Regions from separate parts of the Enterobacter sp. SCRI0065 genome, predicted to be linked through region 2. Evidence: predicted binding sites of a transcription regulator. Region 2 holds the regulator's gene; the other holds the start of a gene.
What was found. Region 2 encodes Fur, which represses iron uptake genes when iron is present. Its sites were predicted from a motif close to ATAATAATGAGAACNACTATCAA; they were not measured.

Region 1 (4,763 bases), on a different contig from region 2:
CCGTGCTATCTGGCCCGGTTGTGGTAGAGCCAGATGCCTGGTTGGTTGCCGTGTGGGGTGGCAAGGCGCATATTCCGCGCTGGAAAAACGATCGTGAGATGCATCGTTTTATCGATCTCTGCTTTAAGCATATGAATGATATCGCCGAACGCTTGAGCGACTATCCTGATCAGTTCGAACCCGTCTTTGGCTATAACGAAGTGGACGGCAAAACCTACACGGTGGTGGAAGAGTGGTGCTTCGGGTATCTGCGCGGTATGGCGCTGACCGACTGGTCCACACTGCCCGAAGCGTTAAAAGCCGATCTCGACGTCATCGCCCTTCATGGTAGCGAAGATAACTTTGATAAGCTGGAAGGGTTAACGGAAGAAGAGTTTGAGGCTAGCATCGAACGCATTAAGCCAGCGGCGCTGCGCTTATACAACTACTGGCTGGAGAATCCTCAGGAATCTGTCGCGCAACAACCGATAGTGAATGGGGTAAAAGTAGGTCGTAACGATCCGTGTCCGTGCGGAAGCGGTAAGAAATTTAAAAGCTGCTGTCTGCATTGATAAAAAGAGGGGCTCAATATTGAGCCCCTCTTTTTTAGCCCACTTCGGGCAGTAGCCCGGTGGCAATTGAAAACTGCACCAGAATCACCGCTATCCCGCACGCAAACACCATGACCAGCAACGGTTTTCCCCCTTTAACCCGATATCCCGCGTCAGGATGCTGCTGACGGCTTCGCCATGCGAGAAGGGAAGGGAGCAGCAGGGCAAGCACCGATAACGCCACGCCGGCGTAACCCAGCGCCATAACAAATCCACGCGGATAGAACAGCGCAAAGGCCAGCGGTGGCAAGAAGGTAATGATGCCCGTTTGGATACGCCCTGCAACAGAACGGCGACGCTGGAAAAGATCGGCAAGATAATCAAACAGCCCCAGCGCTACGCCAAGAAATGAGGTCGCCAGGGCAAGATCCGCAAACAGATGAACCGCCAGCTCGACGTGTGGCGAAGCAACGACTTCACGCAGCGCCTGCAGAAAACCGTTCAGGCCAGAGTGGTCAGCCATCAACCCCATAAAGGTCGAGGAACCAATGCTGCCGAGCGTAACCAACTGCCAGAAGATATAGGCAATTAACGGAACCGCACTGCCGATAATGAAAACGCGACGCAGTTTACGAATATCACCGTTCATATAACTCACGATGCTTGGCACGCTGCCGTGAAAGCCAAACGACGTGAAAATAACCGGGATGGCGGAAAGCGCCAACCCTTGCTCAAGCGGTAAGGTTAGCAGGTTCACTTTATGAACATGCGGGGCGAGTAACGCCAGCATAACCACCAGGAAAACGATCTTGGCGCTAAACAAGAAGCGGTTAAACAGATCGACAAGCGATGTTCCCACGCAGACTACGCCACCACCAATCAGGGTAAAGAAGAGAACGCCGGTTGCTGGAGAGATATCCGAGCCAAACCAGTCGTTGACGCTTGAGGCAATCAGTTCGCCAGCACCGCTCATGTAGGCTGCGGTTAAGGCGTACATCAGAAACATCATGCTAAAACCGGTGATCCACTGGCCGTAACGACCCAGATACCTTGCCGCCAGAGAACCCAGTCCGGTATCGGCGGGAACATGCTGATAAACCTCGAGGAGCAGCAACGCGGTATAACACATCAGCGCCCAAAGTCCGACTAACAGCAGCAACGTCACACCAAAACCCACGCCTGCGGCGGCCAAAGGCATCGCCAGCATTCCTGCGCCAATCGTGGTGCCTGCGACGATAAAAATACTTCCCAGAGTTCTATTCTTCACGCTTTCCTCTACTGCGCCATCACTTCGCAACTTAATCTGCGGCGCAGCGTAAGGGAAAATCATTATTTCGTCAAATCGTCGTTACAAGTGGTGTAATTAATTTTTTACAGGCGTTAGCGCTTATGCGTCGAAAGCTGTGCCAGCGCAATACGTGACGTGGGATGAACGTTTAGGCTGTGTTTTTGAACGGGAGGCTATATGGCGTCAATTCACGGGCATGAAGTACTCAACATGATGATTGAGTCGGGCGAGCAGTACAGCGAACAAAGTTTGGTTCTGGCCATCCATTCGCGATTTGGGGAAACGGCGCGCTTTCACACCTGTTCTGCTTCTGAGATGTCGGCTTCAGCGCTGGTGGCGTTTTTGGCCGCTAAAGGTAAATTCATTCCGGTAGAAACAGGTTTTTCTACCCACGAAAGCAAAATATGTCGCCATTAAAAAAGGGAGCCTGTTGTGGCTCCCCTTTTAATTAATTCTGCGTATCGAGAGTTGAAAGCTCTTTATCGATAAAGTACAAGCCTTCACCTGATTTACCTGCCAGAGACAGCTTATCCAGCACGGATTTAAACAGCTTCTCTTCTTCGTGTTGTTCAGCAACATACCACTGCAAGAAATTAAAGGTTGGATAATCCTGGCCAATCATGGCGGCGTGAGTCAGTTCATTAATTTTCTGGGTGATCAGCTGTTCATGTTCATAAGTGGCACGGAACAGTTCGTCCAGGGAGGCGTATTCGGCAAACGGTGAAGCGACCGGATTGATGCGCGGCAGGCTGCCGGTATCCGCCAGATAATCAAACAGACGCTGCATGTGGGTCATCTCTTCCTGCGCATGGCGGCGAAGGAATGCCGCAGCGCCTTCAAAGCTGTGGAAGCTACACCAGGCACTCATCTGCTGATAGAGCAGGGATGAAAAAAGCTCAAGGTTCATTTGCTCATTCAGCTTGTCGATCATTTCGGTTTTCAGCATGGTGCAGCTCCATATAATTATTTATTCGTCAGCGAGAGCGTCACTATAATTTGTTATTTATTTATTTGCAAAAGGTAAAATAAATTATCTATTTATTAAAAATACGAATGGGAATAAAACGCATTGGCAATGATTTATATATTAATGAGAATTGTTCTGTTTCTTATTTAAATTGTCTGCCAGCGGATAACTGGCAGAACTATCATTAATAGTAGGTCTGCGCCGCGGCTGGATTGACGGCATAACCCAGACATTTATATTGAATGGTGACGCTCTCATTCAGGCAAACAGAACCGCTCACCAGGGTGCACGTTTTTATCGGTTGACCATAAGACGAGGCCGTTGCATAACCCATACTCTGGCATTCGCGTGTAGCGGTACCGTTAGTGACGTAGTCATCATAATGGGCATTTTGCATCATTGCCTGACCATAGTTGAGCTTGACGACTCCGCTGGTAGTATCCGCAGTGCTGACCTCAGCCTGGCGAGTCACGCTACAACCCGCGAGTAACAAAAGCATGCCTGCAACCATTAATTTCTTCATATCTCGCTCTGAGCCACTGGAAATAACCTATCGTAACGCCTGACGCGGCATACAATGCCAAGAATAGCCCGTCATTCGCCCCGTACTTTCTGCAACGATGAAGATCGGTCGGCCAGGCTGTCGAATATCATTCTGAATTTCAAATGATGTTGGCGGAAACCGTTGAAAGAGGGAGGGGCCGGCAGGTTGTGCATAAGCACTAAAAATGAGTTTCTTTGCATGAATTTGTGAGCGCCTCTTAATTTTTTAAAACTATTTTTCAGTTAATTTGAAAGTCCGTTTGCTAAGTAGTAAGGTTGACTCGAAAAGCTATCCACGGCGGAAAACCCGCAACGCATTAGGAGATGAAGAATGAAAATTGCACTGATGATGGAAAACAGCCAGGCGAGTAAAAACTCCACCATCCTTAATGAATTAAAAACGGTTGTCGATGAAAAAGGTTTCCCGGTTTACAACGTCGGGATGAGTGATGAAAACGATCACCACCTGACCTACATCCACCTTGGGATCATGGCCAGCATTCTGTTAAATTCTAAAGCGGTCGACTTTGTCGTGACCGGTTGCGGTACGGGTCAGGGTGCATTGATGTCCCTGAACATCCATCCGGGTGTGATCTGCGGTTACTGCATCGATCCGGCAGATGCGTTCCTGTTTGCTCAGATTAACAACGGCAACGCCTTGTCTCTGCCGTTCGCTAAAGGCTTCGGCTGGGGCGCTGAACTGAACGTGCGCTTTATCTTTGAAAAAGCGTTCACCGGTCGTAAAGGAGAAGGCTATCCACCAGAGCGCAAAGAGCCTCAGGTACGTAACGCCGGGATCCTGAACCAGGTGAAAGCCGCGGTCGTGAAAGAAAACTATCTGGATACCCTGCGTGCCATCGATCCGGAACTGGTGAAAACAGCCGTGTCTGGTCAACGCTTCCAGCAGTGCTTCTTCGAAAATTGCCAGGATAAAGAGATCGAAGCCTTTGTTCGCGGTATCGTTGGTTAATCTAACGGCCAAATGAAAAGCCAGCGATGCTGGCTTTTTTTTCACCTTTTGTTCGAGACCGCGCTTCCCGCATCGTTCGTTAGCCGTAGCGTGTCAAACATCCCCACCAGGCAAATCAACGCGATGGCGACAAAGGCCAGGCGAAAGCTAATGCCGGGTACGGCTACAATTCCAAGCAATTCACTGGCTTTTTCCCCAATCCGGATCCCTATTGCGCCAAGCGTAATCCCCAGCCCAACCGCAAGCTGTGTGGCGGTGGAAAATAGCGTATTGGCGTAGCTCATCTGCGCCGACGGGACATCAGAAAAAGCGAGGGTGCTCACCGCAGTAAACTGAACGGAGCGGAAAACGCCGCCTAAATACAAGATAAGCATTATCAGCCAGACGGGGGTGTCTGGGGTGATAAAGGCACAGGCCAATAAAGCCAGCACGTTTAATGCCCCGTTAATCAGCAGCAGTTTCTTA
Region 2 (4,763 bases):
GTCTGCGCGACACCTGGGCGAAAATTGGCGAGTAGTTTTGGTCAATGACAGACAAACGCCGCTTATCGCGGCGTTTTTTTTCTTTGCGATCAGCAGTCTATATAAAGGCTAATCTGGATGCCTAAATAATAACTGGTCAATGAGCTGCTACTTATTTTTTTAATTTAATTTTCATTTATAGAAATACTCAATTTTTACTCAATGTAATCGCTATCAATAAGCATTAGTTATTGAATTTAACCCAATTTTCAGCGTGTTTCGGCCCTCTCATAGAAATGTTTCAATTCACTACCAATTATGTGCACTTCGTCATAATCCTGCATTTTGCCTGTTAAAAAGCATTGATAATTCGCGTCGCGAAAAATAGTCTAAAGACGGTAGTTAATTCGAGGGTATTTCTAACTACCCCTGACCTATTGGTCATTTATATTTTTCGCCGTTCAGGCGTTTTTAATTCGTCAAAGAGGAACAATCTATGCGTACGTTCAGTGGCAAACGTAGTGCGCTGGCGCTGGCTATTGCCGGTATCACAGCAATGTCGGCTTTTGTTGCCGCACCAGAGGCTAAAGCAGCAGGATTCATTGATGATTCAACTCTCACGGGTGGTATCTATTACTGGCAGCGTGAACGTGACCGTAAAGACGTAACCGAAAATAAATACAAAACCAACCTTTCCCATTCTACATGGAACGCCAACCTGGATTTCCAGTCTGGCTATGCCGCAGATATGTTCGGTCTGGATATTGCCGCCTTTACGGCCATTGAAATGGCGGAAAATGGCGACAGCGCGCACCCGAACGAAATTGCATTTTCGTCCAGCAATAAAGCCTACAAGGAAGACTGGTCCGGCGATAAGAGTGGGATAAGCCTTTATAAGGCCGCCGCTAAATTCAAATATGGCCCGGTATGGGCGCGTGGTGGTTATATTCAGCCAACCGGTCAAACGCTATTAGCGCCGCACTGGAGCTTTATGCCTGGTACTTATCAGGGTGCAGAAGCCGGGGCTAATTTTGACTACGGTGATGCGGGGGCGTTGAGTTTCTCCTATATGTGGACCAACGAGTACAAAGCTCCGTGGCACATTGAGATGGACAAGTTCTACCAGAACGATAAAAAAACCAAAGTCGACTATCTGCATTCCCTCGGTGCAAAATATGACTTTAAAAATGATCTCGTGCTGGAAGCGGCATTTGGTCAGGCAGAAGGCTATGTTGACCAGTACTTTGCCAAAGCCAGCTACAAATTCGATATCGTCGGCGGTCCGCTGTCGACCACCTATCAGTTCTACGGTACTCGCGATAAAGTCAGCGATGGCGGCGTGAACGATCTTTATGATGGTACCGCGTGGCTGCAAGCGTTGACCTTCGGGTATAAAGTGGGACAAGTTGATTTACGTCTCGAAGGAACCTGGGTGAAAGCGGAAGGGCAGCAGGGCTACTTCCTCCAGCGCATGACGCCAACCTACGCCTCTTCAAACGGTCGTCTGGATATCTGGTGGGATAACCGTTCTGACTTCAACGCCGATGGTGAAAAAGCACTCTTCTTCGGTGCGATGTATGACCTGAAAAACTGGAATCTGCCGGGCTGGGCAGTGGGTGCATCTTACGCTTACGCGTGGGACGCCAAGCCTGCTGATATGGCAACGCCGGATGCCTACTACGATCCGAACTACCGTCTGAAAGAATCGTCATACAGCCTGGACGCAATCTACACCCTCCAGGATGGCCGTGCGAAAGGCACGATGTTCAAACTGCACTTCACCCAGTACGACAACCATTCCGATATTCCGAGCTACGCGGGCGGTTACGGCAATATCTTCCAGGATGAACGTGACGTGAAATTCATGGTTATCGCACCTTTCACTATCTTCTGATGAATTCTCCGGCGGGATGGCCCCCCCCCGTCTCGCCGGAATGGAGACTGTTATGTTGAAAAAAATCGTCATGGTCGCGGTGCTTGCATCGGGACTGGTTGCCTGCGCACAGCCTCAGGCACCAAAAGAAGACTCCCGTTTGAAAGAAGCCTATAGCGCTTGTATTAATACGGCACAAGGATCGCCGGAGAAAATCGAGGCCTGTCAGAGCGTGCTGAATGTACTCAGAAAAGAGAAAGCGCATGAGCAGTTTGCGACTCAGGAAAACGTCAGGGTGATGGATTATCAGGCTTGCATCCAGGCGCGCAAAACCGGCAACGATCAGGAAGTGGCAAAAAGCTGCGACAAAATCTGGCAAGAGATACGCAATAACAACGCGAACTGATTAATAGCAGGCAAAAAAAAGCCAACCTTGCGGTTGGCTCTTTGCTTTGTATAAATGCACCCTTATTTCGGGGTATGCGCGTGCTCATTTTCGCGACAATCGCCTTCTGCACAGTGACCGTACAGGTACAGGCTGTGGTTGGTCAGGCGAATACCATGTCGGGTGGCAATCTCACGCTGACGCGCTTCGATAGAGTCATCGCTAAATTCAATCACCTTGCCGCAGTCGAGGCAGATAAGGTGATCGTGGTGATGCTGCTGGGTCAGTTCAAAAACGGATTTACCGCCTTCGAAGTTATGACGGGTGACAATCCCTGCGTCGTCGAATTGATTCAAAACGCGGTAAACGGTCGCCAGGCCAATCTCTTCACCCATGTCAATCAGGCGCTTGTACAAGTCTTCCGCACTGACGTGATGATTGTCCGGCCCTTGCAGAACTTCCAGAATCTTTAAACGAGGAAGCGTAACTTTCAGGCCAGCCTTCTTTAATGCGGTATTGTTGTCAGTCATGCGGAATCTGTCCTGTTGCTAAACGATTCACTTCTAAAGAAGAAGTGACAGAAAATGCACTTGGGATAATGCGTCTCATTATAGAACTGCCATGCTTAAATGAAAACTGCAAGTCTCAAGCAAAGTATGCTTATAAAAACGTGGTACCGCCAACAAAGTTAGCCGAGTGAGTCCACTTTAACCTGGTTTATTGTACAGGTCTGAAAGCAAAAGTTAAAAATTTGTAGCAATTATTTTAATTGGAATTACCTATCAATGCGGCGCAACTAAGCTGAAGCGCCGCATCTTCAATCAGGCATTCAGAATATCGTCGAGATGTAGCTCGTCGCGAATCTGTTTTACCCACTGCGTCACGCGTTCAGCGGTCAGTTCTGGCTGGCGGTCTTCATCAATCGCCAGACCGACAAAGTGATCGTCATCTGCAAGACCTTTTGATGCTTCAAAGTGGTAACCCGCTGTCGGCCAGTGGCCTACGATGGCTGCACCGCGTGGTTCGATAATGTCGCGGATGGTGCCCAAAGCGTCACAGAAATATTCTGCGTAGTCTTCCTGGTCGCCACAGCCAAACAGCGCCACGAGCTTACCGTTGAAGTCTACTTCTTCTAGCGTAGGGAAAAAGTCATCCCAGTCACACTGTGCTTCGCCGTAGTACCAGGTTGGGATGCCCAGCAGCAAAATATCATAACCTTCGAGATCTTCTTTGCTGCTCTTAGCAATGTCATGCACGTCGGCAACGTCTTTACCAAGCTGTTTCTGAATGTTTTTTGCGATGTTTTCGGTGTTACCCGTATCGCTGCCGAAAAAAATGCCGATGATTGCCATGAGTAAAATAACCTCTTGAAACTTAATGGTATGGTGGCGCAATTTGTCCACGGATAAGGGCAATCATAGCAGAACAGAGAAGTCCACGGAAACAGCTATCACGCTGGACTGCACTCTGTGCTACATGAAAGTGACGTGAAGTCGATTTTTCAGACTCTTACTGGGAATGGCGTAATGCCTGGAGTTGCGCCATGAGCATCTCTTCGATCAGCTCGCTGCGGCTGATTTCACGAGCATCGGCCAGTTCGCTCAGCGCGTCGACGGCATCCGCATTGAGTTTAAGCTCGACGCGTTTAAGCCCACGACTTTTGTCGCGTTTAAGCTGGTTGCGCTTATTGATGCGCAATTGTTCATCGCGCGAAAGCGGATTGGTTTTAGGTCGTCCCGGTCGACGTTCAGTCGCGAACAGATCTAATGTCGTACGGTCCGTTTGTTCTTTGGCCATGATTCAGAGACTTCGGGGAAAACGAGCGGCCCTGCTATTGCCGGGGCGATGAGCGCGACATCATACATTACTGGTATCAGGACGCCAACGACTGGCGTCCTGCAGACGATCGGTCGCTGGCTTTTTAATCAAATCACCGTTTCAGATAGATATCGACGGATGGCGCGCAGGACAGCCTCCGGCTTTTCGGCGTGAACCCAATGACCTGCCCCGGCAATCACATGCGCACGCGCCTGCGGGAATTGCGCGACCAGTGCATCCCGATAAGCCTCCGTGACGTAGGGTGAATTGCCACCACGGATAAACAGGGTAGGGTGCTGCCAGGCAGGAATCGCCTGCCAGCCGACAATATGGCTATATTGGTCCCACAGCACCGGCACGTTAAAACGCCATGCCCCATCGATGAAAGACTTCAACAAGAACTGTACCACGCCTTCTTCATCGAGTTGCTCACGCATAATAGCAGCAGCCTGTTGGCGTGTGGATGCGCCAGCTTCGGTGACTGCATTAATAGCCGCAAAGATCTCATCGTGGCGACGAACGTCATAATCCACCGGGGCGACATCAATCACCACCAGCTGGTCAATACGTTCTGGCGCAAGCGCGGTTAGCGCCATCACCGCTTTACCACCCATTGAGTGCCCAATAAACGTGGCCTTCTCTATCTGGTTTGCATCAAGCGTGTCCAGCAGATCCTGTGCCATTGCCGCATAGGTCATCTCAGGGCTT

Region 1: the regulator Fur is predicted to act here: its motif matches at 2,909-2,931, upstream of ftnA (non-heme ferritin).

Annotation. Positions count from the first base shown of each region.
Region 1 covers NZ_JCBAJB010000002.1:680,828-685,590, forward strand. The annotation lists gene AC6EMZ_RS09085 (YecA/YgfB family protein) at 1-551, shown strand, start outside; gene tyrP (tyrosine transporter TyrP) at 586-1,797, opposite strand; gene AC6EMZ_RS09095 (YecH family metal-binding protein) at 1,996-2,235, shown strand; gene ftnA (non-heme ferritin) at 2,267-2,764, opposite strand; gene yecR (YecR family lipoprotein) at 2,970-3,308, opposite strand; gene AC6EMZ_RS09110 (RpiB/LacA/LacB family sugar-phosphate isomerase) at 3,660-4,298, shown strand; gene AC6EMZ_RS09115 (MFS transporter) at 4,340-4,763, opposite strand, start outside.
Region 2 covers NZ_JCBAJB010000001.1:431,339-436,101, forward strand. The annotation lists gene glnS (glutamine--tRNA ligase) at 1-35, shown strand, start outside; gene chiP (chitoporin ChiP) at 476-1,873, shown strand; gene chiQ (ChiQ/YbfN family lipoprotein) at 1,929-2,258, shown strand; gene fur (ferric iron uptake transcriptional regulator) at 2,321-2,767, opposite strand; gene fldA (flavodoxin FldA) at 3,059-3,589, opposite strand; gene ybfE (LexA regulated protein) at 3,747-4,034, opposite strand; gene ybfF (esterase) at 4,163-4,763, opposite strand, start outside.